DNA from 3 places in the Paenibacillus sp. Aloe-11 genome. Region 2 is predicted to be linked to each of the others. Evidence: riboswitches for the same ligand, from Rfam matches in the RefSeq annotation. Region 2 holds a riboswitch; each other region holds the start of a gene.
What was found. A riboswitch is a leader RNA that binds a small molecule or an ion and turns the genes downstream of it on or off. The one in region 2 is predicted to bind cyclic di-GMP.
Positions count from the first base shown of each region.

Region 1 (11,664 bases), on a different contig from region 2:
AAACTGCAGCATCCGATCCGATCCGTTCACCCCCCATTGTTCCTGGAAGAAATGCCAAAGGTTGATGACTCCCCGGTGTTCTACCATGACCCCTTTGGGCTTCCCAGTGGAACCTGAGGTATAGATGATATAGGCCAAATCTTCCGGCTTGTTAACAGGTTGCAGATTGGCATGGCCATCCAGTTCTAAATGCTTCAACTCTTCGCCAGCCACATCCATGATCGGGCCGTGATAAGTGAGCTTGTCCCGGAGATGCTTTTGCGTCAGCAGCATGGACGCGCCGCTGTCCTCCAGCATGTAGTGAATCCGTTCCTCCGGATAGTTCGGATCGATCGGCAGGTAGGCTCCGCCCGCTTTGAGCGTGCCCAGGATGCCGATGACCATTTCCATGGAACGCTCCATCATGATGGCGACGATATCATCCGCCTTCACTCCACGCTCTCTCAAGATGATGGCCAGCCGATTCGCCTGCTCGTTCAGTTCCCGGTAGGTCAGTGTTTGCTCTCCCCAGACTAAAGCCGGATGATCTGCTCTTTGCTCCGCTCGTTCCTCAAACAACGCATTAATCGTTTGATCCTTCGGATACTCCGCCTCCGTGCGATTGAAATCGCGGAGCAGCACATCCTTTTCTTCCTCCGGCACGATTTCGATTTGTGAAATAGGAGTTTCACTTTGTTCCATGGCTTGAGCAAATAAATATTCAAAGTGGGAAACGACATTCTCAATGGGGATGAATCTTTCAAAAGCCTGTATCTGATAGTCAAAATTAACGGCTACATCCGTTTTACCTTCTTGTCCCCATATAAAGAGATTAAGTGCATTCCTTTCATGATGATGCGGCATGCTTACAATCTGGGTTGCTGTACCGATCAATGATTCTCTGTTTTCCTGTTCTTCGAAAGAAAGCGATATATCAAACAGTTTTCCTTTCTCATGGCTATTCTCGTAAACTGCCCGGTAAATTTCACCGAAGGACATTTTCTGATGTCGATAGCATTGCATAAGCTCACGTTTGATGCGCTTTATCAGCTCTTTAAAGCTTAGATCTTCTTCAGGGCTGATCCGCAGCGGCAGCACGTTGGCGAAATGTCCCATCGTCTGCTTATATCTCGCTTTGCCCCGGTTAAAAACCGGGACGCCGATCACCATCTCGTTCCGATTGCAAACCCTGCTGAAATAAAGGAACAGTATGCCTAAAAAGTAGTGGAACGACGAACACCCTTCCTCTTTGCAAAATTCAATCATTCGATTGTATAAGGTCTTGTTTATCGTTAAGGTTTGCCGATCACTCCAAGCGGAATCACCATCATCGAAGTTCACTCCTCTGCTCAATAGAGGCTCGGGAATGGTTTGGTATTTGTTCTTCCAGAACTCCCTGTCTTTTAAAAAGGCCGGAGAATTCAGATAATCCTGATTATCGGAGATAAAATTAGCATAGGAATAGACAGTTCTGTTCACTTCGCCAATTCCTTGTGCGAGTTTATTGTAATTGTCAAAGAGTTGATTGATTAAGAGAGCAAATCCCCATCCATCGATCACCAAATGATGAACTTTAAGTAAAATAAAATAGGTATTCAGGGTGCCTTGCAATAAATCAAATTGAAAATAAAAGCTATCTGATTGAAAAGGCTTTAAAAATTCCTTTTTCATCCAGTCGATGCAAAAAGAATTTGCATTTTCCTTCATCGAAAAATTATATAGCGGAACTTCATATTCAACTTCCGGCAGGAATGTTAAATAAGGTTCTCCCTTTTTATCGATAAAACGGGCACTAAGAGAATCATTCTGGCTGATTAGTAACTGCAAGCACTCCTTCATGATAGCCGTATCCAGGTTTCCTTTGATCTCAACATACCCACCAATATTGTAAATAGGTTTTTCAGGGTACATGCACTGTTCGAACCATATGTCTTTCTGATAGGAGCTTAACGGATACTCCTTAATAGTTATCATGCTCGTTTCCATAAAATTTCCTCCTGTTGTTAAGCATTTCATGCGTTCTACTCCATATGCCCAAACGATTTCCCACTACAAATAAAAAAAGCCTGTTCCCCTATAAAAAGTACAGGAACAGGCAGCAGACTTCGCCCGGTTTCCTTCGGCAACCTGGCAATCATGGCTGTTGAATCCAGCTTTAGACCCATGGCTTTGTGTCCACCACTTTCGAGGTGTTTACGATTAACGGGAAATAAGTAAGTATATCTACCGCTGTATCCACGCCTTCAGGTCCCCCTCCGGCGCCACAATGCGGTAAGCTTTGTTATCAGTTCGTTTTTTTTCCGAACCTTTTACCTGGAATTATATTTACAATACGTTGTTATCTGCTTCGCGAAATACTTCATCCCCACCCCCAACATTCCAAGATGTCCACCTGGACAACTTTAGCGGTTTAGCTTTTGAATGATGAATTGTGAAGCATTTAGTATATTATTTTAATATGGAATATATATGAAATAAATTTAATCAATTGTACAATAATGAAAATATCTCATTTTGTCAATTAGTTCTAAGTTTTTAAAATGTGTGTAAAGGAGCAATTATCGATTAGATAACCACAAGATATAGTCAAAATCTTTGACAAACAACAATCTATGGTATCATTTCACAATGACTAATAAATTGTATATTCACTCATAATAATTACTTTATTTTAAAAAATTGATGTGATATCCTTTAATCTTTTATCAGGTTACGACAAAAATGATATTCCAAAGCTTCTCTCGCATTCGATGTTTTGCCAAAATTGGCGACGTGAGGTGTATAGGGAGTGGAGCAATTGGTGGGCATCTTCGGAAGAGTAATGTTTTAACCACGATTACTTCGATCTCAGCACTTGGTTGGAAACGTGGCTGATCATCTCAATCTCTCCTGCTGTCAAGGTAAACTGCATCGCCCTCACATTTTCCTGGGCATGATGTATTTTTGAAGCCCCAGGTATCGCAAATACGTTCTCTCCATGGGCGTTAATCAGCCAATTCAAGGCAATCTGCGTTGGCGTCACATTATATTGCTGGGCCAACTGTTCCAGCGTTTCAATCAGTGGCTTCGATCTCTGCAGCCCCGAATCCCGGAATGCCGCCGTCCACTTGCGCGGACCCTTTATTGACTTGACCAAATTCGGATTTTTATGGAATTTTCCGCTTAAGATCCCCTGCATTAACGGGGAGTAGGCAATGATCGCCACACCGAGTTCTTTGGCCGTGTCCAGAATTCCGTTTTGTTCGATTCTCCGGTCAAGAAGGCTGTATTTCACTTGATTCGAAACCAGGCGTAGGCCGTGCTCACGCAACACACGATCGGCTTCACGTATTTGTTGCGCGGAAAAGTTGCTTACACCCACATATTTAATCTTACCTTGCTCGACCAGTTTAGCCATCGCATTCATCGTCGCGCCGACCGAAGAAAAGGAGTAAGGCGAATGCACCTGATAAAGGTGAATCGTCCGTTGAGCCAAATGGTGAATACGTTCATCAATCGTTGCTGTGATGCTGCCTGCAGTGCGAAAGGCCGGCCACCATTTCGTAGCGATATTTGCCTCTTCCGCGAGCGGCCCTCCAATCTCATTTAACGCGCCAGCCAGCAATTGCTCAGACTGTCCGCCACCGTATGCTTCAGCAGTATCAAACCAATTAATTCCACCTTCTAAACTAGTCTGAACAATTTGCCGTATATCTTCCCGACGCAGCGCTGGCCAGAATTTCCCGACCATCCCTTTTCCGTTGCTGAACTGCCAGCAGCCAAGCCCAAGCGGTGACAGCTTTAAATCCGAGTTGCCCAGTTTGCGTAATTGCGTTGAGTCTGTCACATTTACCATTTTCGTTTCCACGATTCTTCCACCATCTCCTGTAAAGAAATTTTCATGTCAAACAATCGCGTTCCGCAACGCATAGAGTGTTTATAAACTAGCTGGAAAAATTTGTTTTGCATAAACTTCTCTTTATTTTATCGGTCGGAAGCTTACAAATGTTTAATCTAATGTTAATTATTCGATTTTAGTGGGTATTTTTAGGATGCGTAATCTTGCTAAAACTTAATTGGGCACAACAGTGGGCATAAAAAAAGATGACTCCTGATGAAATTCAGAAGTCATCTGACGACGACTAAAAAAAGTTATTATTATAATTTTATATAAATTATAGCTATGAATGTATCAAATTTCCTCACGAACACTAAGTTGGCCTGTACCCGGTTCATTCAGCACAATTCGCGCTTTGACGGTCGATCCATCTTTACGCTTAAAAGACAACAACTGCGTCTGTCCCTTCGTCAACAGAGACTTGAGCATGGTTTCCGTAATCTGCTTGCCAGCATATTCCTTCCAGACAACAAAACCGCAGCCCTGCTTGTAGTGGCTGCACCCGTACCCCTTGCGGCCTTCAATAATGCTTCCACCGCAATTGGAGCGCGGGCAGCTGCCCAGAGCTTCCCGTCGGCTCGCTGAAGCGCCTGACGGCACGCTGGAGGAGCCGCGCGCTAATCCTGCGGCTGAAGAAGCTGCCGCGTCCGAGGCACGCTCCGGCGTTGCGCTTCCAGCGCTGCTACCGCGCCCTGCTGGAACGCGCGTCCCTTTGGCAGCGGTGCGTCCACTCGCGCCTGCACCGCTAGTGCTTCCCTTGCCACCCGCACGCTTGCCCCTCGCTTCCTCGCCAAAAGCATTGGCCGGAGCCGGTGGCTGCTGCCTCACCTTGTCAATGATGGACAACGTAAATCTTTTAACATTGTCCATAAACTTCTCCTGGGCTGCCTCCCCCTTGGAAATTTGATGCAGACGGCGTTCCCATTGTCCCGTCATCTCCGGAGAAGCCAACAAATCGACGCCTGCATGACGGATCAGCTCAATGGCCATTTTCCCCTTATCCGTAATGAGAATCTTTTTACCCTTCATTTCAATGTAGCCGACCTTCTTCAATCGTTCAATGGTGGCCGCACGTGTCGCAGGCGTACCTAATCCGGCATCCTTCATGACCTCGCGTAATTCCTCATTCTCCATCTGCTTGCCCGCGCTTTCCATCGCTTTCAGCAATGTGCCCTCTGTGTAGCTTTTAGGCGGCTGAGTCGCCTTTTCTTTCATTTCGGCACGAATACAATCCACCTGACGACCTGCGTCGATTTCAAACTTCTTGTCCGTCCACTCATCCGTCTCCTCTTCTTCCTCTTTCTTGGCTGCTTTGCTCTTTTTACCTTTATCCTGGTCAGCCTTGCTCAAAACCACTTTCCATCCTAAGGAAAGAAGCTCCTTGATACTTGTTTTAAATAGATGCTTGTCCACCTGTGTCATCACGGTATGCATTTTATATTCAGCGGGAGGGAAAAAATGGGACAAAAACCTGCGAATAATCAGGTCATATATATTTTGCTCCTCCTTGCTAAGCGTTCCCGGTCTTTTTAACGTTGGCAAAATAGCATGGTGATCCTCAACACGAGACGGATTGCAGACCGATTTATTCTGTTTATGGACCAAATCAGGGTTTGCTTGTTGTACCAGCTCAGCATAAGGGCCTGTGCCCAACATACGCAGCGCCTTGTGCATCCCGTCTATATTTTGTTCTGTTACATAATTGGAGTTGGTACGCGGATAAGAAATAACCTTATGCCGCTCATAAAGAGCCTGTGCCACATCCAATGTTTTTTTCGCCGAATAACCGTACTTAGCATTTGCCTCGCGTTGCAGCAGCGTCAAGTCATACAGTTTAAAAGGATACTCCTTCGTCTGCTTCGTATCATATTTGGTAATGCTGCCCGCTTTGCCGCGAACCGCTGCAGCGATCTCCTCAGCTTCTTCGGGTTTGGTCAGTCGATCCCCCTGCCATGTCCCTTTGTACTTGATTTGATCTTGCTTAAACTCGGCCCATACATCATAAAAGGTTTGAGACTGAAATGCTTCAATTTCCTTCTCCCGATCATGGATCAATGCCAGCACAGGCGTTTGCACCCGCCCTACCGACAGGAGCGTGTTATGTCGTGTTGTGAAGGCTCTGGAGGCGTTCATACCGATCAGCCAGTCCGCTTCACTTCGTGCCCGCGCAGCCTGAGTCAGAAATTCAAACTCTGAAGCATCTCGCAGCCGTTCAAAACCTGTCGCAATACTTTCTGCTGTCAAATCTGAGATCCATAGCCGCTTGACTGGCTGGCGCAGCTTCAACTGCTGTTGAATCAACGCAAAAATATACTGCCCTTCCCGCCCGGCATCACATGCATTGACAATGGCATTGCAGCGTTTGGCCAGCTCACCAATCATTTTCAGCTGATCCTTTGTTTTGGGATTCGGTACAATTTTGAACTGCTCAGGGATAATGGGCAGGTCCTGAATATTCCATCGTTTGTACTTGGCATCGTATGCATCCGGCTCAGCCAGGCCCAGCAAATGACCGATTGCCCAGGTTACAATGTATTTCTCCCCTTCCAAATAAGTGCGGTTATTTTTAGCACGCGGCTCCATAACAGCAGCAATCGTCCGGCCCATATCCGGTTTTTCAGCAATAATCAACGTTTTCATTCATATTCCATTCCTTCCTGACGGCCTTCTGTTTTCCTTCAACAAATCATACATATAGATGTACAGGAAACACAGGTAGCATGGCCTCATGCAAAAGGAGCTTTCTCCCGGGCGAAAGCTCCTTTGTAAATTCATTTAGTCTAACGCTTCAACAATATACGTGTATTATACCATAGATATCATTGTTCTCTCAGGCTATGATTTTGCGAAGCTTGAAAAGGATATGTAAAAAAACTCCTAAAAGTTGCACAACAAGACGGCATGAGTCATATTTGAGTTAATTTATCTAACATATAAATTAAATGTTTTCTTTTTATCGTAAAATAATTTCATAATTCAATAAAAAAGTTGCACTTTTCTTCGGATTTTATGTTATGATCACTGTAGATAATTAATAAACATTCAGATAATTTAATTTATTTGTCAACTTTAATTACATTATAATAACAGAACAATAACAAAATAGTAACAACTCTCTACATACCATGAAATCACATTCGATTCAGAAAAATTTCGTAAACTTAAATCACATATTATTCTCTTTTGCGTCATGCTATCCACTAGCCTGTAAACACAACAAAGCCCCATCCGAAGATGGAGCTTTGACTCGATCCGTAATGATAGAGCTAGGTTTACACCAAAACGGTAGCACCCATGAGGTATTTATCAACCTCACGCGCGGCTTCCCGACCTTCATTAATAGCCCACACGACAAGACTTTGTCCGCGGCGCATATCACCCGCAGCAAAAACCTTTTCCACATTCGTAACATATTTCCCATAGCGTGCTTTAACATTGGAGCGACGGTCCGTTTCCAAACCGATTTCCTCTACGATCGTTTGCTCAGGTCCATCAAATCCAATCGCAATAAGTGCAATCTGTGCCGGGAATACGCGCTCTGTACCTGGAATCGGTTGATAGATTTTACGCCCTGTTTCATCAACAATACGTTGAATTTGGATGGTGTGCAACTCTTTCAAATTCCCGTTCTCGTCACCTACAAACTTAGTCGTCATGATGGAGAACTCACGCGGATCTTCCCCAAACAACGCCTTTGCTTCCTCCTGTGCATAATCAAGAGAGTACACATTCGGAAATTGTGGCCAAGGGTTGGCAATCGGGTCACGTTCCAAAGGAGCTTTAGCATGCGTACCAAATTGAGTGACACTCCGACAACCGTGACGCAGAGACGTAGCTACACAGTCCGAACCCGTATCACCGCCGCCGATTACAATAACATCCTTATCCTTGGAGGACAAATAGTTTCCATCTTCAAGGTTGGAATCCAAATAGCTTTTGATGGTGCCATTCAAATAATCCATCGCATAATGAACACCATTCAAATCGCTGCCTTCAATGTTGAATTCTCTCGGCTTCGTAGATCCACCGCATAGTACAACTGCATCATACTCAGCTATTAACTGCTCAGTAGGAATATCTTTGCCAATTTCCGTATTTGTGATGAATTGGATACCTTCAGCCTCCAGCAAATCCACACGACGCTGTACAACCTTCTTATCCAGCTTCATGGAAGGGATTCCGTACATCAGCAATCCCCCCACACGATCCGCACGCTCATACACAGTCACGCTGTGCCCTGCTTTATTAAGCTGAGCAGCAGCAGCCAATCCTGCCGGACCCGAGCCGACAATAGCCACTCGTTTGCCTGTACGCTTTTCTGGCGGATTAGGGACAACCCAGCCTTCCTCAAAACCTTTTTCGATTATAGCTTCCTCAATTGTCTTAATGGTAACAGACTGTCCGATCAGACCGACTGTACAGGAGCCTTCGCATGGCGCAGGACAGACGCGGCCTGTAAATTCCGGGAAATTATTCGTTTTGTGCAGCCGATCTAGCGCTTCCTTCCATAAACCACGATATACGAGATTGTTCCATTCCGGAATAAGATTATGAACCGGGCAGCCTAAAGTCGCTCCCATCATATCCATCCCTGTATGACAATAAGGAGTTCCGCAGTCCATACAACGTGCCCCTTGGGTACGCAGCTCTTCTTCAGACATATGCTTATGGAATTCTTCCCAATCCTTAATACGCTCTGCCGGGTCCCGGTCTATAGGAAGCTGTCGTGTGTATTCCATAAATCCAGTTGGTGTAGACATGTTACGTTCCCCCATCTCTTCGCTTATGAACCCCGTCCATCCATTCAGAATTTGAGTCAAATTCGAATTTGTCTGTTTGTATCATGAAAGGGTCTGTTCTCGTTGAATTTGATTTATTGTATCACAATACAGCGCAAAAGTAATGAAAACTTATGCAACTTTCTGCATCAACAGCCAAAAGGATTTTTTATATGGTTCATTAATTTTTCAAATCGGTGAGGTCAAATGATTCCCATTCTTATTTTGTTCTCTCATAAATGACAAAACGGTAGTTGTACGGGTTTCTTTCATCCTTAATACCAGGAATCTCACTGACTATATGCCAGCCATCCCAATCCAGCTCAGGAAAAGTGGTGTCCCCTTCAAAAATCTCCTCAATTCGGGTCACGATCAGCCGATCGGCATGTGGCCAAAACAGTGAATAAATCTCCGCTCCCCCGATGACCATCAGTTCCTTTTCTGTAGCCAATTGGAGTCCCTCCTCGAGTGAATGAACCACTTCCGCCCCTTCTGCCCGGTAGCTCTGATCTCGGGTCAAAACCACGTTGCGTCGGTTGGGCAGGCTTTTTCCTCCAAAGGACTCCCACGTCTTGCGCCCCATGAGTACAGTCTTGCCCATCGTTTGCTCCTTGAAAAAGGCCATGTCTCTTGGGAGACGCCAAGGAAGCTGGTTATCCCGGCCGATCACACCATTTTGTGCCATAGCCCATATCATCGAAATACTTATGCTGTCCCCCTCCTTTGCTTTCCATCCCCTCTAATCAGATGGCGACAGGCGCCTTGATCCCTGGGTGGTATTCGTAATTCTCAAAAACAAAATCCTCGTAAGTGTAATCAAAAATGGAATCCGGTTTGCGCATAATTTTCAGCTGAGGCAGCGGATAAGGCTCACGTTCCAACTGGGTATGCACTTGTTGCATATGATTTGAATAAATATGCACATCACCGCCTGACCAAATAAATTCTCCCGGCTCCAAGTTGCATTGCTGTGCAACCATATGCGTTAACAATGCATAACTTGCGATGTTGAACGGCAGCCCAAGAAAGGTATCTACTGAACGCATGGTCAGCATGCAGGAAAGCTTGCCTCCAGCTACGTAGAACTGAAATACAAAATGACATGGCGGCAGCTTCATCGATTCGATTTGAGCCACATTCCAGGCACTGACGATATGCCGGCGTGAATCTGGATTGTTTTTAATCGACTCAATGACATTGGCAATCTGGTCGATATGTTGCCCGTCTGTCGTTTCCCACGAGCGCCATTGCGATCCGTATACGGGGCCCAGATTGCCCTGCTCATCCGCCCATTCATCCCAAATGGTAACTCCGTTTTCCTTGAGATAAGAAATATTGGTATCCCCACGCAAAAACCACAACAGCTCGTGGATAACCGATTTTAAATGTACTCTTTTGGTGGTTACCAGGGGAAAGCCCTTGGCCAGATCAAAGCGAAGCTGTCTTCCGAAAACAGATAGTGTTCCCGTCCCTGTGCGGTCCTCTTTTTTTACTCCATTCTCTAATATATCCTCCAGCAATTCCAAATAGTTGCGCACTTCTTTTCTCTCCTTTAAACATGAATTAAGATCTAGCAGCCCTAGAATCTAATCTTGAAAAATTCGCTCTACACCACAGCTATATTTAGTTTATCATGTACGACACTTCATTGACCATGTACTGTTTGAATTTTCATGGTAGTTCTGAAAATTCCTAAAACATGAAAAAAAGAGGCAAAGAACGCAGATATTGCGCCCCTTGCCTCTCTTGAAGATATATGAAAATCAAAAACGAGATGATGAAATGGAATTAGCGACGTGGTGCCAATGCGTGGATCGGATGACCCAGCACGACTTCAGCTGCCTCCATAACGATTTCGCCCAATGTAGGGTGAGCGTGAATAGTCAGGGAGATGTCTTCGAGTGTAGCACCCATTTCAATCGCCAGACCCAGCTCAGCAATCAGGTTGGAAGCTTCCAGACCTACGATTTGCGTCCCCAGTACCAGACCGGTATCTGCGTCAGCTACGATTTTCACAAAGCCTTCAGCAGCGTTCAGGGAAACGGCACGGCCGTTTGCTCCATAAGAGAACTTGCCAACTTTGACATTGTGGCCTTTTTCTTTGGCTTGCGCCTCTGTATAGCCTACGCTGGAGCATTCTGGATCTGTGAAAACGACAGCCGGCATACATTTGTAGTCCACTACGGACGGCTCGCCTGCGATCGCTTCAGCAGCCACTTTACCTTCATAAGAAGCTTTGTGAGCCAGAGCAAGACCAGCAACGATATCGCCGATGGCAAAGATATGAGGAATGCTGGTGCGTCCTTGATGGTCAACTTTCACCATTCCGCGCTCATCCAGTTCTACACCGATCAGATCCAGACCCAGTTCGCCGTCTGTGTTTGGACGACGTCCAACGGTTACAAGCAGGTAATCAGCAGTTACTTCTTTGCTTTCGCCGTTAACGGAGAATTTCACGGTTACGTCTTTATCTGTTTGTTCCGCACTTTCTGCTTTAGCACCAGTGAAGATTTCAATGCCTGTTTTCTTCATGCTCTTAGCAACGATGGAAGTCATATCTTTGTCAAAGCCAGGAAGAACAGTATCCATACCTTCAATGATGGTAACTTTGGAACCGAATTTGGAGTACATTTGTCCAAGCTCTGCACCAATGTATCCACCGCCGATCACGATCAGGCTTTTCGGAATTTCAGGCAGGTTCAATGCTTCAGTAGAAGACAGAATGCGTCCGCCAAATGGGAATGGCTTCAGTTCGATTGGACGGGAACCTGTTGCGATAATGGCATTTTTAAAACGGTAGCGTGGTGATTCATGTTCATTGAATACACGTGCTTCGTTTTCGTTGATGAACATGCACTCACCATTGAAAACTTCAACTTTGTTGCCTTTGAGCAAGCCGCTTACGCCGCTTGTCATTTTTTTAACAACACCGTTTTTGAATTCTTGTGTTTTAGCGAAGTCTACTTTTACATTCTCAGCCGTAATACCGAAAGACTCGCCATGTTTAGCTGCTTCGTATTGGTGAGCTGC
Region 1 covers NZ_JH601055.1:368-12,031, forward strand. The annotation lists partial or broken gene WG8_RS12875 (non-ribosomal peptide synthetase) at 1-1,965, opposite strand, end outside; cyclic di-GMP riboswitch class I at 2,098-2,187, opposite strand; gene WG8_RS12880 (aldo/keto reductase) at 2,816-3,826, opposite strand; gene WG8_RS12885 (type IA DNA topoisomerase) at 4,151-6,496, opposite strand; gene WG8_RS12890 (glutamate synthase subunit beta) at 7,129-8,616, opposite strand; gene WG8_RS12895 (dihydrofolate reductase) at 8,855-9,343, opposite strand; gene thyA (thymidylate synthase) at 9,378-10,172, opposite strand; gene lpdA (dihydrolipoyl dehydrogenase) at 10,423-11,664, opposite strand, start outside.
Region 1: it holds a riboswitch for cyclic di-GMP, as region 2 does, so the genes downstream of both, WG8_RS12875 (non-ribosomal peptide synthetase) here and WG8_RS05910 (glycosyl hydrolase) in region 2, are expected to answer to the same signal.

Region 2 (11,664 bases):
AGCCAGGATGTATTGACCAGCAAACTTCTGCGCGGTTTGACGCGGTTTTTGACTAATGTCATAGGTTCTACTCCATCTTGAAAAATGACCTTGCGCGCGGCTTTACAGCATGCCAGCTATTCGATGCAGCTGCAATCATGTACAACGAAGAGACCTCCCGGCTAGGCGGGTGGCCCCTCCATGTCTTACACGACGACGGAAGCTTCGACTGCAGCCTGCCTTTTTACCCGCTCCAGATCTGTATCCACCATCATATGAATGAGCTGCTCGAAGCCTACTTCCAATCGCCAGCCCAGCTTTTCCTTGGCCTTGGCACAATCGCCGAGCAGCAGGTCTACCTCCGCCGGCCGGACAAATTGAGGATCAATAACAACATAATCCTCATAATTTAAACCTACATAGGAAAAGGCAATTTGCAGCAGCTCACGTACAGAATGCATCTCTCCCGTGGAAATGACGTAATCATCCGGTTGATCCTGCTGGAGCATCAGCCACATGGCCTTTACATAATCCCCTGCAAAACCCCAGTCCCGCAGTGAATCCAAATTCCCCATGCGCAGCTCGTGTTGCAATCCAAGCTTGATACGGGCTACAGCATCCGATACCTTACGCGTTACAAATTCCAGTCCCCGGCGAGGCGATTCATGATTGAACAAAATGCCGGAGCAAGCAAACATATCAAAGCTTTCGCGGTAGTTCACCGTAATCCAATGACCGTACACCTTGGCGACACCGTAAGGACTACGCGGGTAAAACGGTGTTGTTTCCGTCTGCGGCGTCTCCACCACCTTACCGAACATCTCACTGCTCGACGCCTGATAAAACCGCGCCTCCGGCTTGGCAATCCGAACGGCCTCCAGCATATTGGTGACGGATAGCGCTGTAAGCTGTCCTGTAGCCAGGGGCTGCGGCCATGAAGCTGCTACGAAGGATTGAGCAGCCAGATTGTAGACCTCGTCCGGGTCGGATTGACGGACGGCTTCAATCAGGGAAGCCAGATCGGTCATATCACCGGACAGCCAGTGGATATCATTTTGGATATGGGCTACATTTTCAAAATTCGGTGTACTGGTGCGTCTGCGTACCCCGTATACCTCATAATCCTTGGACAGCAGCAACTCAGCCAGATAAGATCCGTCTTGTCCGGTAATCCCTGTAATCAGCGCTTTTTTCATTCCAATTCCCCCACCGTTTTTTTTATTGTTCAACCAGGTTCAGACCTTGAAATGCCTCATACACAGATCTTAATCCCTCTTCCAGCGAAATACGCGCCGACCAGCCCAGACCAGAAATTCGAGACACATCTACCAGCTTGCGCGGCGTTCCGTCAGGAGCGGATGTATTAAAAGTAATTTCACCCTCATAACCGACCACATCCTTCAACCGTTCAGCCAACTCACGGATGGAAATATCCTCACCCACCCCGATATTCACAATTTCATTTCCTTCATAGTTGTTCATCAGGAACAGGCAGGCTTCCGCCAAATCATCAGAATGAAGAAATTCTCGACGCGGTGTGCCGGAGCCCCATACTTCTACAGTTGGAGCTTGATTCAGCTTGGCTTCATGAAACTTGCGGATGAGCGCGGGCAGCACATGAGAGGTCTGGAGATCAAAATTGTCACCCGGACCGTATAAATTCGTCGGCATCACCGAAATAAAACGGGTTCCATACTGGCGATTGTAGGATTGACACATTTTAATTCCGGCAATTTTAGCAATCGCATAGGCTTCGTTGGTAGGCTCAAGCTCACCAGTAAGCAGATACTCCTCCCGCAAGGGCTGCGGAGCAAATTTGGGATAAATGCAGGTAGAGCCGAGGAACAACAGCTTGCTTACATTGGCCCGGTATGCCGCATCAATCACATTTGTTTGAATGAGCAGATTGTCACGGATAAAATCAGCCGGATATTCGTTGTTCGCCAAAATCCCCCCAACCTTGGCCGCCGCCAAAAACACATAATCCACAGGCTCTGTTTCAAAAAAGTGATCTACGGCCTCCTTGTTGCGCAGATCCAGCTCACGACTGGTGCGAGTAATAATATGCTGGTAACCTGCTCCCTCAAGCGCTCGAACAATAGCGGAACCTACCAGCCCGTTGTGCCCGGCTACATATATCTTGGAATGAAGATCCATGCCTATCCCCTACCCTTCCTTGTTAAAATGACTTTAATACGCATCGTTGGAGCCCAGCAGTACACGAAATGTTTTGAGCATGATGATCATATCCGTGCGTAAGCTGCGTCTGGATATGTACTCCAAATCCAGTTCTACCATCTCGTTAAAGCTCAGATGATTGCGACCGCTGACCTGCCATAGCCCGGTACAACCCGGTGTAACCGTCAGACGCAGCTTATCTCTCACTGTGTAATCATGGACTTCTCTTGGCAGCGGTGGTCTGGGACCTACCAGACTCATCTGCCCACGCAGCACATTGAATAGCTGCGGCAGCTCATCGATGCTCGTTTTGCGGAGAAATCGGCCCACACGGGTAATTCGCGGATCATTCCGCATTTTGAACATGGCACCCTCGATTTCGTTTTCCAGCAGCAGCGCAGACAATTGGTCCTCAGCATCCGATACCATGGAACGAAATTTGATCATGCGAAATGGACGCTCATGTTTGCCAATACGAATCTGATAAAATAACGCGCTTCCTTTCGGGTCCTCCAGCTTAATCAGCAAAATCACGAGCAGAAATACCGGGCATAACACGATGATGCCGATGAAAGACAGGATAATGTCCATGCTGCGCTTCACGAACGGATACAGGCCCAATCCCTGTCGCCGTTCAAGCCTGTGAGCGACCGAGTACACATCCACAGACGCGCCCAAAACTTCTGCCTCGTTTGAGCGGGAAGAAGACACGTCTCATCACCTCACTCTCTTATCATTAAGTTTCACTTTTACATTGTTAAAAGAATTTTTAATATTTTTCGATCACCTTCTTTTTAGTTATGTCAGGCTGCGTTCCTCCATTCCACGCTGCGCGCGGGTATTCGATCGCTTCACATTGTTGAGCACTACGCCCAAAATGCGCGCCTTTACTCGTTCTAAGTGGGCTTTTGCTTTCTTAACGACATCCTTTTTGACCTTCCCTGCCTGTACGACCAAAATGACACCATCACACATAGAGCTAATAATGAGGCCATCCGGAAAAGACAGCAATGGCGGCGTATCCATCAGGATCACGTCATAATGTTCTTTTAACTCAACCAGCAGAGCCTTCATTTTGCGGGAGCTGAGCATTTCGGACGGATTGGGCGGGTTCGGTCCGGCTGTAATCGCATGCAGTTGGTCAATCCCGGTTTCCTGAACCACATCCTGCCACGCCTGTTGATTGGTAAGTACCCGAGTCAGTCCCGTATGATTGCGCAAGCCAAACATATGATGCAAGGAGGAGCGACGCAAATCCATATCCATAACCAGCACCTTTTTTCCCTCTTGCGCATAGGTTACAGCCAAATTGCTAATCGTGACCGTCCTGCCCTCTCCCGCCTGAGCAGACGCCACCATCATAACCTCAATCGGTTCGTCTATAGAGGAAAACTGGATGTTTGTGCGGAGCATACGATATTCCTCCGAAACGAAAGACTGGGCATGCAGGGATGTGACCAGTTGATTATTGATTAATCGCGGCATATTGTCCTTCACCTACCTGTTTAGGAGTTGTAGTGGAGCTGTCAGAGCGTTTATCTTCTTTTTTCATTTTCGTAATCAAAGACAGAGTCGGCAGGCCGAGTTCTTTTTCAATATCCTCCTCATTCTTAAAGGTGTCATCCAATACCTCCAGCAAAAATGCCAAGCCTATACCCAGCAACAAGGAGATGGCAAAGGCAATAAACATCTGTTCAGCGGGATTGCTGTTCACAGGAATTGCCGGGTCAGTCAAACTGGCTTCACTTAGAATCGTGACATTGTCCATTTTCATGATAGAGGGAATTTGTCGTTTGAATACTTTGGCTACCGCATTGACGGTTTTCACAGCCTTTGTATACGATAAGTCGCGAACTGTCACATCCATGACCTGTGAATCACCGGCGGTGTTCACTCTTAATTTCTGAGCCAGAACTGTCGGAGTAACCTTAAGATCGGGGAAGCTGGCGACCACCTGATCCATAATCGCCGAGGAGATCATGATTTGCTTATAGGAGTTCGTTAAGGCTATATTCGTTTGTACGACACTGTAATCGACGACACCTGCACGATCCGGTCGCGGCGTCTGGTTGATAATAAGCTTTGCCGTCGCTTCATACACTTGCGGGGTAAAGTATACATTTTTTATGCCCACTACAGCACACACCAGCAGCACGATACTCCCAATCAACCACATTCTTTTTCGGATCACACGGATGTACTCTTTCAACTGCACAAGACCAGACCTCCCTGATTGACTTGTTTTCGATGTGATAACGCTTGTACTGATCCTCTGCACACCGGGGAAAAGAACGATGCATGAGCCTCTAATCTATAGTAAAATGTTATATAATAGCGCATAGCAGGTCTAGCCAGCGATTAAGCACAAATGCTTGATCATCGGTGGCCTGTTAAAGTATATAAACCATGACATCCGTGAATACTACAAAATAGAGATACATTATGTAACTTACATAACTAATTTATGCTACAAATTGTATCTTGTCAAGTGTAAAATTGCTTTTCTCACTTTCTTAACCTTGTATTCAGGAGGAAAAAAAGATGAATTATGGAACCCGAATCGCTGAATTACGGGAACATAAGGGATTAAAACAAGAGGAACTAGCGCAATCCCTCGGAATTACGCGGGCGGCTCTTTCTCACTATGAAAAAAATAGACGCAAACCAGACTTTGAGATCCTGAACAAGCTTGCCGATATTTTCGGAGTAACCATTGATTACCTGGTGGGACGCACGAGCCATCCTACAGCGATATTGGATTCAGATGTGAAGGAATTTGTGGATCAGCTGGAACTGTCTGATGAGGATATTCTGCAGCGTTTCAACCTGACGATTGACGGACGTACCTTGTCTGAGGAAGAAGCCAAGCGCTTTATCGCGTTTGTCCGTATGGAACGAATGATGAAATAAAGAAGACAGCCGGAAGGAATTACACGTGCTTGTCCTTCCGGCACTTGGTTTTGTCTAGGTCGCTCTCTATCCATTCTGGCATCGTAATGCCACATTGGAGCAAGATGTCACGGATGTCTAGGTGGATGACAGATTTGCCTGCTCTCCGTGCGTTGTTCCGAAGAAGAGGGCTGTCCACCCTTGATTCTGTCTCCTTGTTCATTCAGCACTAACCTCACTTTTTTATTCTTGGTCACTGGAAAAAGATTCCCTACAACCCATGTATGTATTGTTATGAACAAACCTATTATATATGAATACATACCTGCAATGTTGTCGTCTTATGGCGAGAATTTTAAAGGATTTTCGTGTTTTTTTCTCCATTATACGTAATGTATTGCCAATTCAGTACGATTTATTAATAAAAAAAGAACCTGTCAGGTCCTATTTTTCCTGATAGGTTCTCTTTTGTTTTTTTGGCGATATCAGACGGGTATTCTTCAGCCAAGGTCCTATACTGCTCGCAGCAATCATTAAGCAACCTCGGCTGCTTGAGATATCTGGGTGCCTCCGGTCGCTCGGATCTTGTAGGCGTAGTGGCTTCCGGCTTTCACTGTACGATCCGTGTAGGTGCTTCCCGCTACTTGCGAGGCAATTACCTGATAAACCCCGTCTGACCCATCTGCACGCAGTACATCATAGGAGGATACGCCTTCTGCCTGAAGCCAATCAATCTTTACCGCCCCATCCTGAACAGAGGCGGCTTTTACCCCTGTCGGGGCTGAGGCTGTGGACTGATCTGTACTCTTCAGTTCCAAAATATATTGTACCGATTCACCAGGACCCAGCTTTTCTTCAAAATCAAGGGCAGGTGAAGCCTTGAGTCCCGATATGGAACGCTGTGCCTGACTGTAGGTAGCGCCGGCTCCAAAACGCTCACCAGCGTACACACCGGCTTTCGGCATCGTTACTCGTACGCGAATGGTCTGTGCTGAATCCTCGAAATTCACCAGGTTCACCAGCAATTTGTCCGAGGTAGCGCCACTGCCTGCCAGCGGTTTAAGCTTGGACGTATCCACTGCACGAACATAGACCATCTTATCCTTGGTATCCTCTCGATTCAGCACCGTATAAGTCAGCGGTTTGCCGTGGGTGGCATATGCCAGACTCAAACGTCTCATGATCTTTACACGACTGTCCTGCCCTTCCCCGAACGGATAAATTTCTGTGCTTGCCGGGTTGTGGCTTTGCAGATCAAAGCCGGTTTTAAACAGCGTATAATCCTTATAAAACGCAGCATGCTGGATAAACATATCAGCAAACCCGATTTGCGAACGCATAATCCGGTCAAAAGCGGCTGCTTGTGGCTGACTGGCCCCGTACTCAGGGTTGTCCCGATGCGTATCGTTCGTACCGAACTCCGTATTCAGCATCTTCTTGGCCAGCCCGTTGCTCGAACCGCCAAAGGTTTTCAGATTTTGAACGAAGCTGCCTCCGCTCTCTTCGTTATAGGATTCACCATAGGCGTGTCCATTGGTCAGGTCGGTGACGTCCTCCAACTGCTTACGCTGCGCCGGATCTCGTTCCCATCCATCCGGGTCACCACATTTGAGCGTGCCTCCAGCTTGATTTTTGCAAGCTTTGGTGGAGTACGTAGGCCAATAGGCCCAGCCTGGCGCTACGGTTTTGAGATGCGGTGCCAATTGCTTGCCTTCCGTGTTAAACCACTTGGCCACAGCCAGATTGACTGCCTTCGAGCGATTAAACAACCCGGGTTCGTTATCTACTTCATAATATTGAAGGTATGAACCATATTTTTTTACATAATCGCGCAATTTTTGCTTGGCCGTCTCTGGCAGAGAACCATCCCTTTGCAGCTTGATATCGCCCGTATATAAGTACAGAGCAGACGATTGCATATTATACTGCTTCAACGTTTGATAGTAATCATCCGCGTCTGTACAAGCCTTGCCCACATTGCTGGCACAGGTGACCCGCATGACATTGCCGCTATAAGCAATTCCCAGCCATTTGAGAACGTATGGTAAATGCTTTACCGCACCCTGATCATAATAGAATTCTTTGTTGTTCACATTCGTTCCAGTCAATATATATTTACCGTGTATCGGTTCAGTTGCAGGTGAAGCTAACGTCTCCAAGCTCAAGTCATCCCAAGTCCACCACACATTTTTATCTTCTGCAGAGGAGCAGTATAGGCAGCGCGCTGTCTTTAGCTTGAGTACGTTAACACCGCTTTGCAATTGCTCTTTAGGGATATACAGCTCATAGTTGCTTTTGTAGTTATATGCACTGCCCGTGCCGGAAACCCCGGCGATCTGAATAATACCGGACAGCTGATGATTTGAAAATACAGCCATTTGCGGAACAGCTTTGCCCGCATCCAATATCCGTACACGGAATATCATCCCATTGGGAGGAACCTGATTCAGCGTATACTGGAGCGACAATTCGGGATTCATGGACGCATTCAAGCCGGGAGGAATATCTCCACTGCCCAGCAATACCGGGGCCGATGTATTCTCTGCTACGGACATCACTGCCGCTGCTCCATTAGCAGACGTCTCGGTAGAGGCAGCAGATGCGGAAATATTGACACTTTTTCTATCGACCAGCCCTTTAAATTCCGCCGAAGAGTCATCCCTCTGACCCAGCTTCCATACCGGACTGGCTGCCGCTACTTTATCCGTCTGCAGTTCTACGCTCCTTGAAGGCGTGTAAATCAACCAAGCAATCAGCGCTATTATTGCGATCCCAAAAAGCCCTGATAATACTGCCGTATACCTGTGGGTCAACCATTTTTTCATCATATAATCCACTCTCTCTCCTCAAAATTTTTGACCGGGAAAGAGAATCAATTAAGGAAGAAACAAAGCGTTACCGGGAACAACCGCTTTCGCTTCATGCTGACTTTCCCACATCAGACGTGCCATCGCGTCGCCTTTTTCATCATAGTATTCAACTTTTAAATCTACCATTTTCCCCGCCTGCAAGGTGATACTGCCCTTACGCTCTGTCCAGCTTTGTTTGAACCAGCTATCAATAATCAGCTTGTCGTCTACCCATACGCGGATACCATCATCGGATATCGTTGTAAATGTATAGGTCTCACTATATTGAGGCCTTATTTTACCGGTCCAGCGAACCGAGAACTGATCAGCATTCACCTTTGCATCAGCTGCAGCAGCACGCCAGTTGTAATCCAGCTTGCTATCTGTACGGACCAAAGCAGCACTACCATCCAGATTCATGTTGTTAAAATACTCACCCCGCAGCCCGTTCGCATAAACCTCATCCGGAACAGAAGGAGGAGCCGGAGCCGGGGGAACGATCACTACTGGCGGAGCCGGGATAGGATCGCTTTGCCCCCCATCCGGTATGGTCGGTACATCTGTCCCGGGTTGTTGAATGGCTGCCAATCCATTTTCCACATCATCTCGCGTCAAGCTCCTCGAATCATTCATATAATCCTGAATTTGATCCGTTGTGTTATTCTCCGAGAGCATCTTGCCCCAAGTCATGGAATACACCCATTTGGGCTGAGCCTGTAATACCTCGGAGCTTGGCATCTCACCGTGTTCCCCGATGGCAATCGGCTTATTCCCTGCCAATCCGAGCAGTTCTTCATAATGACTTTGTTTAAAATCATTGTTGTAAATGTCTACAGCCAAGATGTCCACCTTGTCATCTCCCGGATATTTAGGGGTATACGGAAAGGTGTACGAATTAGGAGCATTCGGGCTCCATACCCACAACAGATTGTTCAATTGATGCGTGTTTACAAAACGGTCATACATGATATTCCATAGCTGATTGAAATTGTTTTTGTTTCCCCACCAGAACCAGTCACCGTTCATTTCGTGATAAGGTCTCCATAAAACCGGAACACCCGCATCACGAAGCTGCTTTAACGATACAGCGACCTTATCCAGATCGGCAATGAGGAGGTTGTATTGCGTAGTGCCTGGCGTCACGTATTTATTGAACTCCGTCTGACTTACTTTCGCCTGCACATTGGCCCAAGTCAGTGGTCTACCTGGCAGTGCTTCATGAAAAGTCATCGTCACAATGCCACCGGATCTGTTCCAGCGGATAGCACTATCGACGACATTTTTACGTTGCTCTGCTTCCGTATCGGCAGATTGGCCGGAGATGGCTCCCATCTCATAGCCGTGCACACCCACATACGACTGACTGATTTTTTGGACCTTGTTACTTAGTTCATCTGGACTTTCCAAATAATCATGCTGACCGGTGATTATTTTTTTCCCCGAGATGCTGAGTAAATAGCTGTATAGTTCACGGGCCTGAGTAGAAGCGTCCGAATCAACAGGCTGTAATGCAGCGGCATTCGCCACGGACAGAGATTCACCAAAACCGACGGGCAACAAAGAAAAAAGCATAACTACGGGGAGTGCATGGCGTATCAGTCGATACAGAGGAATAAAATCGAATCTCACTTTTGCTCTTCCTTTCGGTAGCCAGGCTGCCATCCCTACGGAAGGCCCTTTAGCTTTGCGTACCTACCTTTCGACAGGGCTGCGTTTATCGTTGGAAGGAGTTTGGATTCCTTCTTACCCTAAGTATCGACTTTTTTTTACCAAAATTTAATAGGTCAAGTGCAAGAGTTTACAGATTTTCGTGCATTTTCGACAGTTCGGGCTATAAATATTCATCAATTCGTCTTTTTTTCATTTTTACGAAGAAATTTATGAAATAAATTGGTGACGAGAAATTTCATTCCAATTCATGCAAAAACGTACAATATCCTCCTCGACCAGCTCAGACCCCGTTTGCACCTCAATCAAATCCACATCGGTCACGGCCAAAATGCTATGCTTCGTTCCTTCAGGAATACGCACGACATCACCAGCCTTCACTTTGTGCAGCTTTTCATTCAAAATAATTTCCGCTTCACCACTGATAATGGTCCAGATTTCACTGCGTTTGAAATGAAGCTGGTAGCTGATATTTTTACCTTTGCGCACGCGGATTCGTTTGGTCAGCACCTCGTTGCCTTCATCGTACTTTACATAATCCACAACCCGATACTGCCCCCAACGGCGCTCCTCGTACATCGGACGCTGATCATGAGCCTTAAGCACTTCCTTAATGCGTGGACTTTCCGCCTTATTGGTCACAAGAATACCGTCGGGGCTGGCAGCAACAATGAGATCATTTGTCCCGATAATCGCCACAGGAATGTCGAGCTCGTTAATGAGACTTGTGTTGACGCAATCCTCCGTTACTACCCCTCTGCCTACTTGCTGATGGGACATTTCCTCTGTGAGCGTATTCCAGGTGCCCAGATCCTTCCAGAATCCATCATACGGAAGAACCACAATGTCCTTCTCCTTCTCGACTACTTCATAGTCAAAACTGATTTTTTCCAGAGATGCGTATTGCTTTTGCATTTCTTCATAGTTCAGCGGCAAACCCTTGGCCGCCAAGATATCAAGCAAATAGCTTAATTTGAATGCAAAAACCCCGCAGTTCCATAGAGCATTGCGTTCAATTAGACGCTCCGCCTGCTCACGGTCGGGTTTCTCTTGAAAGTGGCTCACTTCACGGTAGCCTGTGCTCCCTTGGGTGGCATCATTTTTTGGAATAATATAACCATATTTCTCAGATGGATAGGAAGGAACGACTCCAATTAATGCAAGCTTGCCTTCACTCTCCTGAAGTGTGTGCTCCAACTGGGCAACTGTAGCAAAGAAAGCATCCTCTACATAAGGATCTACAGGCAATATAGCAACAACTTCATTAGGTGAAACACCAGCAATGGAATATAGATAAGTCGCTGTCAGCGCAATGGCAGGGAAGGTATCTCTACGTTCCGGCTCAACAATGATACGTATATCCTGTCCGACCTGGCTCTGGATCATTTCGACCTGTGCTCTCCCTGTCGCAATGAACGAGGACTCAGATAATTGGTTGTCCCCCAACTGTCTCCATACCCGCTGCACCATAGATTCCGAAATCCCCTCCGGGCTCTCCAGTACCTTTAAAAATTGTTTGGAACGGGAATCATTGGACAAAGGCCATAATCTTTTACCGGAACCACCAGACAAAAGTACGAGCTTCATAACTCTCCACTTCCTCTCTATAATGTGTGGGTGATCGAATGGGGCAAGGTTGAGTAGCCCGCTACGGGCTGGATTTGATCTTACGATCGCTGTTGGACCGGGATTCATTCGATTGTATAAAATCGTATAAAGGTTTGAATCCCGGTCCAAAGGCGAACGCTCCGCTTCTCCAGATTCAAATCCATCCCTGCGCTACTCAAATATGCATCATGCCGATCATACCGTTTATTGCAAAAGGCACGACCGGACATTATTAAGTCCGGTCAGCCTGTTAGCGCTCATGCGCTCGGCGTTTGCCTGCCGTGCTTGTAAGCTTTAAATAATCGAGGCTTTGTAACGCCTCGTCGAGATTGCCTTCGGCAACCGCAATGGCGTCTTTGCGTCAGGAGCAGCATAACCGTATTTACATGGCAACCTTGCCCCATGGGAGCAGCATAGCGTATCCGCATGAGCGGCGCGGTACAGCCGCGAGGCGCTTTGATCGGAATGAGCGGCTTTAAGCCGTGCCGCTCAT
Region 2 covers NZ_JH601048.1:215,971-227,634, reverse strand. The annotation lists gene WG8_RS05955 (flippase) at 1-62, opposite strand, end outside; gene gmd (GDP-mannose 4,6-dehydratase) at 186-1,175, opposite strand; gene fcl (GDP-L-fucose synthase) at 1,198-2,136, opposite strand; gene WG8_RS05940 (sugar transferase) at 2,170-2,868, opposite strand; gene WG8_RS05935 (CpsD/CapB family tyrosine-protein kinase) at 2,956-3,642, opposite strand; gene WG8_RS05930 (YveK family protein) at 3,623-4,372, opposite strand; gene WG8_RS05925 (helix-turn-helix domain-containing protein) at 4,699-5,067, shown strand; gene WG8_RS05915 (hypothetical protein) at 5,580-7,874, opposite strand; gene WG8_RS05910 (glycosyl hydrolase) at 7,923-9,524, opposite strand; cyclic di-GMP riboswitch class I at 9,538-9,618, opposite strand; gene WG8_RS05905 (sugar phosphate nucleotidyltransferase) at 9,774-11,150, opposite strand.

Region 3 (9,724 bases), on a different contig from region 2:
CAACGCCGTGATGGCGTAGACTGTGATGGGCAAGAAAGTGTCCGAGTTAATCAGATCCGAGTAATACATCAGGTCCAGTCCGGCTACAATGGCCAGTACGGAAGAGTTTTTGACCAGATTGATGAATTGGTTGCCAATCGCAGGCAGTACGACTTTGATGGCTTGCGGCAAAATAATGCTGATCATCGTCTGGTTGTAGTTCAGCCCGGAGGACCTTGCCGCTTCAAATTGACCCTTGGGAACAGCTTGGATACCGGCACGTATGGCTTCCGCAATAAAGGAGGCTGTGTACACGGTCAATCCAAGTGTTCCAGATACAAATCCGTCCAAAGGGATGCCCAAAGTGGGAAGCCCGAGATAAAAAAACAGCACCACGATGAGCAGCGGGATATTACGAATAACCTCTACATAGACGGTGCCGATCCAGTTAAGCCATTTAAAAGGCGCAATTCGAAGGATGGCGATGACAGCTCCCAGAACAAAGCTGCCAATCAAGGCAATCACGCTGGCTTGGACGGTATGAAGCAAGCCTTCTCTGAAACGGTCGCCATGATCGAAAAGTACGTTGATATCAAAAGTAAGCATCTGCGCATTTACCTCCTTATCCAAAAGCTATGGGGTATCCGGGGGTGGATGAAATTGTCCTCCTGGTGTGGTGTACAGCAGAAAGAAAGGAAGGAGCACGCAACCTGCGGCTCCTTCACAAGAGTATTATTCGGGTTTAACCCCAAGCCATTGCTCGTGGAGCTTATCGTATTCACCGCTGCTTTTTAATTCCTTGAGCGTATCATTAATGGCTTGCAGCAGTTCAGGCTGTCCCTTCTTCACTGCAATGCCGTAAGGTTCCTCTGTGAAGTTCCCGCCTACAAGCGTATAATTCGGGTCTTGCTGCTGCATACCGAGCAGAATGGAGTTATCGGTGGTCAACGCCTCCCCTTTGCCTGCCTTGAGGGCGTTGAAAGCATCCTGATAGTTTTCGAACTCCAATATCGTTGCTTTAGGTGCTTTTTCGCGGATATTTTTGGCGGAGGTAGAGCCTTTAACGGCGAGTACCTTGGTATCAGGGGTCAGAGACTCCAGTCCGGTGATGGGGCTTCCTTTTTTCACGAGCAGAGATTGCCCGGCGTTAAAATAGACGTCGCTGAAATCGACCTGCTTTTTACGTTCATCGGAAATGGTCATGGTTGCGATAATAGCGTCGATGTCCCCGTTTTGCAGCAAGGTGATGCGTGTTTTGGACGTGACTTCCTTTAATTCAAGCTTGGTTTCATCGCCCAGAATATGTTTGGCTACAGCCTTGGCGATGTCGATATCAAAGCCTTCTACTTTCCCGCTGGCCGGGTCTTTCAGACCGAACAGCTTGGTATCGTATTTTACACCCACGACCAGCTTGCCGCGCTGTTTGATTGCTTCCAGCCCGTTGGCCGCTGCCGTCTCATTCCCCGGCGTTGCCGCTTCTTGCTTGCCTCCACAGCCTGCCAAGATGAGCAGACAGGATACGGCTACCAGTACCAAAGCACTCCATTGAAATCCTTTTCTCATTAGAACGATCCCCTTTCGATTTACGCCACATTGGTAGTCTGTTTAATGATGAATCAAACGGCTCAGGAACAGGCGAGCCCGTTCTTCACCCGGATTCTGAAAAAATTCGGCAGGCTGACTGTCTTCCAAAATCTGTCCTTTGTCCATAAAAATCACGCGATCCGCCACTTCGCGGGCAAAGCCCATTTCATGCGTGACGATGACCATTGTGATACCCTGATGGGCGAGCGAGCGCATGACATCCAGTACCTCCCCGATGGTTTCGGGATCAAGAGCTGAAGTAGGCTCGTCGAACAGCATAATTTTTGGATTCATTGCGAGCCCGCGGGCGATTGCAACCCGCTGCTGCTGCCCACCGGACAATTGAGCGGGATAGCTCTGTGCCTTTTCCTCAATGCCGACACGTTTCAGATAGGTGATAGCTGTTTGGGTAGCTTCTTCCCTGGAGATACCCAGCACCTTCATGGGTGCAAGTACAATGTTCTCAATCACCTTTTTGTGGGGATACAGATTGAAATGCTGGAACACCATCCCGATATTGCGGCGGAAGGCGTTGATATCAATCTTTTTGTCATGTACAGGTATTTCGTTGACGATCAGTTCCCCATCCGATATCGTCTCCAGACGATTGATGCAGCGAAGCAGGGTGCTTTTACCTGAGCCGGAGGGGCCGATGATCACGACCACCTCGCCCTCCTTAATCTGAAGATTGATGTTTTTGAGTACATGGAAGTGACCGTAATGTTTGTTTACATTGCGAAACTGGATCAGAGAGCTCACCCCTTTTAGGCTTGGATACTTAGCTTGGTAGACGTACTGACATGATCAAGCTCTATTAAATGTTCAAAATTTCCTCTCATGATACTATAAGTTTACAATAAAAAACAAGATTTTATGTCATAAAAGTTTACGTTAATTATCTATTGGTATACTTCGTTACTAGTTTATATGATGAAATCGAGTGAATATTCACAATTTAATGTTATTAAATTTGACATAAAATAATGATGTTCGACATGCGAAGGGAGAAACGTGACAAAAGCAACGCTATGTTTTACAGTAGGGAGGAAGGAATTTAGGGTAAAGGAAGGTTAGTACAATGACGAAAGCTATTTCACCGCTTGTAACGGCATTGGGCATGGAGCCCCATCCGGAAGGCGGTTGGTACAAAGAGATGTGGAAGGCTCATTTTCAAATTCCAAAACCCGTGCTGCCGGATATATACTCCGGTCCGCGCTTTGCAGCTTCGTCGACTTATTTCTTGCTGCATCCGGGCGAGTTCTCTGAGTGGCATGTTGTGCATTCAGATGAGCTGTGGCTTTATCATAGCGGGAGTCCTGTGGAGTTGAAGCTGGGTGGAAGCGGAGAAGAGCCCGGTGAAGAAACTGTCATTATCGTCGGTCCCGACGTGGAAGCCGGACAGCATCCGCAAGCGCTGGTACCAGGTACGGTATGGCAAACGGCGCGGCCGCTTGGAGATGAGCCTGTACTGGTAACCTGTGTTGTTGCACCGGGATTCCACTTCGATGATTTCAAGCTGATTGCCAAAAATAAAACTGAATCTTGATGTGCATATTGGGCGGGTGTATTGCTGTATCTCAACAGGAATCACCCGCCTGATTTATTTTTATTCGCAGGTTGAGGCATTCATGAACTTAGGTATTCATGAAGTTGCCTTAAATTCAGGTGCTTAGTTTAGCCTGAACAATGAGACGATGAGTGGGGGCTACAAGAGGGTTGCATGTAATCAGGGTGAGCAGCTTTTGCTTTTTGAAGCTCTTCAGAACAGACACGTCCGTAGGATCGACCACCTTAATGCTATAGACTTGATACACATATTGCTCCCCTTGAGTGTTAACAACGATCTCATCCCCGAGCTTCATTTCATTCAGCCGATTGAATAACCGCCCGGGAGTACGAGCCCGATGAGCAGCAATCGCGGCATTTCCCACCTGTCCCAGTGTCCCCGTTTCCGCCATATGTACAGCCGCATGCTTCATGTTTTGTCGAGTTGCGCCTTCCAGTACAGGCAGCTTCAAGTGAATACGGCTTATGCTAATGGTAGCTATCGGAGTTTGTTCATCGGCATTTGCGACGGGAGCAGAGGCCGGGGAAATGCTATGCCGTGCTTCGCTGATCGAAGCTTCCGTAAACCGAGTAGACAATCGAGTATAGCTATCCGCAAGCTGGGGATTTAATGCCGCTTCTTTTTTTTCGGGTGGAAGCTCTGCTGCCTTTAATAATAGCTCATGCTGTTCTCGATCCTCATTCCATTCCGTGGCTTTAGGAAACAAGACCAAGAGTATGCCCAAGAAGATAAACGCGTAGGAAAGTTTGCGCAGCCTCAGCAAGTTCGCCCCCCCTAAGCAATGTGCAGATATGCAATATTTGTGAAATAACACCCCATTTCCCGGCTCACTCCAACGGAAATGGAATGAGCCGAAAATTGGGGCAGATCATCACTTTTATTTTTTGTTTGTCTTTCTGAATTTTAAAAATACACCCCACAGAATCATGGCTATACCCGTCAAATAGAACGGAGCGGGGCTGCTTTCTCCCGTTTGAGGTAGTTGGTGTACCTCAGGTGTATCCTCTGGATCTTCCGGCTGTTTCCCCGGAACTTTGGGGTGAGCCTTAGGTCTGGGATCGTCTTTCGTCGCTGTAGGAGTCGGCGGAGGCGATGGATCTTGCTGTGGCAAGACGACTGGTGGCACGGGCAGAGTCTTGGGTTTATCCTGATCCACTGGCGGCGGTACAGGTGCAGGCTCCTCCTGTGGAGGGACTATGTCCTTCGGAAGCTCGGGCTGTGACGGAGGAACGTTTATTGACGGCGTATCTGGTATTTCCGGATCATCGTCATGTTTTTTACCTGGGCCTCCCGGATGGGTAGGCGTTCCCGGTTCTGTAGGTTTTGTGGGTTCTGTCGGAGTTCCGGGATCTACTGGCGGGTCAGGCTCGTTTTTCTTTTCTTTTTTATTGGTGATGACAATCTGCTTCATACTGGAGCTTTGCTGGAGTGTGCCGTCTATTCTAATCTCAAGCTTGCTCCTGGTTATTTTATAGCCCTCCGGTGCTGCCAGCTCTTCCAGGATGTAATCATCATGCAGCAAGGAGGAAAAGACAATTTTGCCGTCCGCATTGGTGGTCTGAATGAGCGGTGCTCTTTTTTGGGCCTTATCGTAGAGTGCAAACCGCGCTCCTGGTAGTACCTTGTCAGGTCTATCCTGATCCACCTTGGTCAGCTCAAGGCTTTCGGTTATGCCCCCGCCGGAACCGGAGCCGGAAGACGTACGCACGATAATTTCCTGACTAGTCTCCCGCAGCTCTGTCGTCAGGCGATCTCCTTCAAAGGAAACCTTGTTGCTCACCTTGGCTTTGTCCTCAGCGTTAATGAATGATTGATATTCAAGGATAAAAGCAGAGGAAATATCCTTGGCGAAAGCAAGCTCAAAAGTTTGCTGACCTGGGGCGTCGGTCTTGATAAACAGCTTGTAATCTTGATCTCTGATCAACTCGGTGCCCTTGGCGGTATTTCCGTTGGCGGCAATGGTTGTAGCGTATACGTGAAAAGAATCCTCGATTAGTATCTGATTGCTGCTGGGCTGATCTATAATTTTGACGTTGGACACATGTGACTGTCCTTCATTGATACGGATGCTCCAGTCGATCTTGTTTCCATTTTGTGTTCCCGCTTTAGATACATATTCCCCGCCATGAGGGATCGTGACTTGGGCTGCCCATTCTGAGACCGTTTTTTCTCCATCCAGCAGCAGGGCTTTATTGCGGATTTCCTTTTCGATCAATTCCCCTTCCAGTGAAGTTTGAAAGGTAATCCAGTAGGGGGTCTGCATCTTATTTTTGAATTGGATACGTAATTCTTGACCATTTTGCTCTGAGGGAGGGATGATGGTGTATTGATCTGCCGGGATTTCAGCTCCTTTTTGTACGCCATCCCACCATCCTAGCAAGGTCATATCGTATATTTTTATGGAGCCGGGCACTAGCTTCTGGCCTTGCAGCAAGGGATCTCTCACTTCGGCATGGTTCAGGGCCTTGCGATTGTAGTTGGCTTTAATGTCCCATGTAATGAGCTTGGAGTTTGCATTATAGCTTCCTTGCTTGGCCCCGTTCCGTTGTGTCATAAAGTCTGGCCAGATCGGGCATTCTACTTCGTACGATGAGGTGTCCCCGTTTTCATACTGATACTCTATAGTGGATCTATTGCGAAACTCAGGCTTACTCGTATCCGTTTTCCAGTCATTATTATAGGTGGTTGAATATTTAATCGTGTATGCTTGCTGAATAGTTTTATGAAAAATGAGCGTAAAACCTTGCTTGTAATCCTGTGATAGCGGAACCAGTTCATAATCTGTGGGCGCGTGCAGCTCTGTTGTTCTGTCAACGCTTTGAATTTTCAGCGTGTTCGGCAGCAAGGCCAGGCCGCCGTTAGGAAATACATCTCGAATGACAATATTTTTCATGGTGTATAGATCGGTATTCATGGTAATCACCCAAGGTATGATTTTGGTGTTGTAGTTGGGTGTGTCATACGCTTTAGTCATGACTCCGCTTGTGATTTCCGTCGATACGCTCTTTTCGGTTCCATCGGAGGTTATGATGTTTGTGATTTTTTCATTTTCATAGACACGGCCCCTGGCTTGGGTCTGATATCGGATCGTATAGGCTGAATCTACGTCAAAGTTGAATTGAAGCTTGAAGCCGTTTCGGTCAGGATAGTCGACAGGGATGACGGTGTACGCCCAAGCAGGTAGCTCCTCCAAGGTGTTACCCTTAAATACCTTCAGTGAGCCTGGCAGCAATTTTTGAGTTTTGTTGAAATGATCAATCAAGAGAGCTTGGGACTCGGGGATTTTTTTCTCACCGAAATTATATTTTATGGCCCACGAGAGTGTTTGTGTGGCATGATCATATTTTTCAACCTTTTTGGACAAAAATTCACCACGCTCCACCTGAACAGTGGCGGTAGCAGAAACGTTCTCTATCGTATCTCCTGAAAGAGTCGCTGTGTTGGAGAAACGAGATTCGTCGCCCATAATGCGGGTGGAGTATTGAATCTGATAGGCAGTACTAATGCTCTCGTCTTGAAAGCGAATCACCAATCCTGTCCCGGCCTGATCCGTTTCAATGGCATATTTACTCGTGTTCACAGGATCTCGAACGACGGTGGAGCCGTCGATATTGACTTGCAGATGATAGAGTTGAACAGAGTCTTTGATGAGCTCCAGCCCTGAAGGAGTGGGATCCGTGATGAGGGCATGCTTTACGGTGTTTAGCTGCTTGTTCACATCAATGGTCCAGTCAATCCGATTGGTGCCGTCGGGTTTCCCTTGTTTGCTCAGGGTTGGCCCTGACTGGGGTTTGACATTCACGATGACCGTTTGGACCCCGCCTTTAATCGGAATCGCAATGATGATCTCGGTGCTGCCTTTTACCGTTTCCTTGGTGAATTCGGTTTTGATTTGCAGCTTGCCGCTGACATTGGAGTGATTCTCTACATATTGGTTAAAGGTCATGATAACCTTGCCCTGACGATCTACGGTGAAGCTGCCTACGGTTCCGTCGGTGGTTACCAATGGAGATGAGATATCCGTGTAGATGACAAACTGTTCCGGTAATTGGAAGGTGAAGGTGTCTCCAGCTTTGTAGGTATTGTCGGGAAGTTCCCATTCATACCCCAGTTGGATGGCTGATCCGATATCCAGTTGACTGCCGGGGTTATATACCGCGTCAATGACTCGCCCCGCTTCATCCGTCAGGATCAGCTTGGTTAGTATGCTCTGTGGAGCCGTTGCAGCATGAGGTTCAGCGTTTGCTGCTGCCTGAACGATAGGGCTCGTGTCGGAAGGAGCCTCCATGGCAGGTTCAGGATTTGGGACGCCGTATACTGCATCCGTAATGGGTTGTGTGGGATCGACAACAGCACTTTGCGGCAGTTCGGGGGCTGGAGTATCTGCGTAAGCCAGCGTTGCACTGAAAAAACTTTGGATAATGAGCAATAAGGCAATGATCATAACATTTATTTTTGTTCCCATGCTCCAAGTCATTCTCCTATTCATTGTAATATGGCAATGCTTCCGAGATTAGTATATTCAGCATGCTAGGTTGGCATGACTATCCCAACAGAAAAAAGCCCTGATCTTAGCGATCAGGGCTTTTCTTCGAGAGAGGCATAGTATTTTGTTGTAGATTTATGTAAAAAAGACATAATAAAAAGCTCGTTCATTTCGGTGGCTGGCTACCATCCGCTGGAGGAAGGCCCTATAGCTTTGCGTCACTGCCTTTCGACAGTTTTGCCATTATCGTGAATAGCTTGTACGTCTATCGTCTATCAAACTGAATTTATGTGACCTCTCTTTATAGCTTGGAACGGTTTCCCCATTTTTTACGGAAGGAATGAGGAGTTTCTCCTACATGTTCCTTGAACAGATTAATAAAATGGCTCGTATTGGGAATCCCTACGTATCTCGCAATATCTACAATGGACATGCCACTGGTTTTAAGCCAGGTTTGGGCAGCGGTGATGCGGACATTAATGAGATAATCAATAGGTGAGAATCCAATTTGCTTTTTGAAATTTTTAGCCAAATTAAACTTGTTTAATCCGAACATGTCTGCCAGCGAGTCCAACGTAATACGTTCATTGTAGGACTCATCCAAATATTGCTGCACCCGACGTACTTCGCTGAGCGTTTCTGCATTCACATGCGGACGATCGTAGGGATGCTGCAAAATGCATGTCAGTATTTCGGCAATGAGTCTGGACGTTAGCAGTTCGGCGGAAAGGCTTCTGTCAGACTGCCCGCAAATCAGAGCATGCAGCTTGTCCAATATAGCATATGGATTGTGCATGGATAATACGGGTTTATTATACTTGGTAAATTGTTCGTAAAAATTTTCGATCAGGTTGCCATACAGGTATAAACTAATAAACTCCCAGGATTCATGGCCGGAGGTGCTGTATTGCACATATTCCTTGCAATTAATGAAAAACAAATCATACGGATTTAGAATATACTTCTTGTCCCGGTACAGTAATTCTCCCTTACCAGACAACGTAAAAACAAGCAAAAAGGAGGTAAGTTCTTTCCTTTCCATCGTAAAACCAGATGATTTTTGGAAGTAGCCTATTTCCTGGATATATAAAAGGGATTGCTTGGCAAAAGCGGAGGGAGTGCGTACAATTACGACCGGATCGCCGTTCCAGAGGCCTTTGTTGTTTTTTTGGTCTGTTGTCATATCCAATTCCTTTACAAAGAAGCAATTTTATCAAGCTTATCATAGTTTGATTTATCAATATATAATGGCTGATTAAACATGATTTCCTATTTATAAAATTTTATTTTATCACATCGAATATGTCCATATAGTAAAATAGCAAATTATGTGTGTGAGCTTTGTAAAAGTCGAATAATGTTGAAAGAATCTGGGGATATCATGGATCAAATCCTTTCTGAGGCTAAATACCGGAATGATGCTAAAAAAGGTATCTTATGCCCATTCAACTTTCCTGTTCACTTCTCCTTTCGTTTTAAGAAATTTGGGACTTTGTTCTACCAAAATGGTTCGTAAGTCTTATTATTGAAAATAAGATTTTGGTCCCAGTGTTGTGATGTTGTTCACAAACATGAATGTAAAAAAGAGGATATATGTATAAAAAATTACGCAAAAAATCAGATCATTTAAGGCGCGCCTCACTTTGGAAATCACACAGGCAATGTTATGATGGGTAATACAGGTATAGTGCTTTATTTACTCGACAGTCAGTTTGGAGGATTACAGGATGGGAAAATCAAAAAATACGAAAACCGCAGCGGCTTGGTCGCTCGTTATTCTGGGGGCGGGCTTTGCAGCTACGTTGCCCTTCCAGCAATATGGCTGGGCTCGTTTGTTGGCTGGTGCTTTTGAGGCAGGACTTGTCGGGGGGCTGGCGGACTGGTTCGCCGTCACCGCATTGTTCCGTCATCCGTTAGGTATTCCGATTCCGCATACGGCACTACTTCCTAAAAACAGGGAGAAGCTCACGAATGCATTGGTGAGTACAGTGGAGAATAACTTACTTAACAAAGACAGCATTGCGTCTAAAATTGCTGATATCCGTTTGGCCGATTTAGTGCTGGATGGTGTGGAAAAAGGATTGCGTACGCCGGAAGCTGCGGCATCC
Region 3 covers NZ_JH601043.1:17,334-27,057, forward strand. The annotation lists gene WG8_RS02260 (amino acid ABC transporter permease) at 1-585, opposite strand, end outside; gene WG8_RS02265 (transporter substrate-binding domain-containing protein) at 712-1,542, opposite strand; gene WG8_RS02270 (amino acid ABC transporter ATP-binding protein) at 1,585-2,322, opposite strand; gene WG8_RS02275 (cupin domain-containing protein) at 2,642-3,109, shown strand; gene WG8_RS02280 (class D sortase) at 3,225-3,893, opposite strand; gene WG8_RS02285 (LPXTG cell wall anchor domain-containing protein) at 4,008-7,595, opposite strand; cyclic di-GMP riboswitch class I at 7,787-7,868, opposite strand; gene WG8_RS02290 (AraC family transcriptional regulator) at 7,918-8,799, opposite strand; partial or broken gene WG8_RS27720 (DUF445 family protein) at 9,395-9,724, shown strand, end outside.
Region 3: it holds a riboswitch for cyclic di-GMP, as region 2 does, so the genes downstream of both, WG8_RS02285 (LPXTG cell wall anchor domain-containing protein) here and WG8_RS05910 (glycosyl hydrolase) in region 2, are expected to answer to the same signal.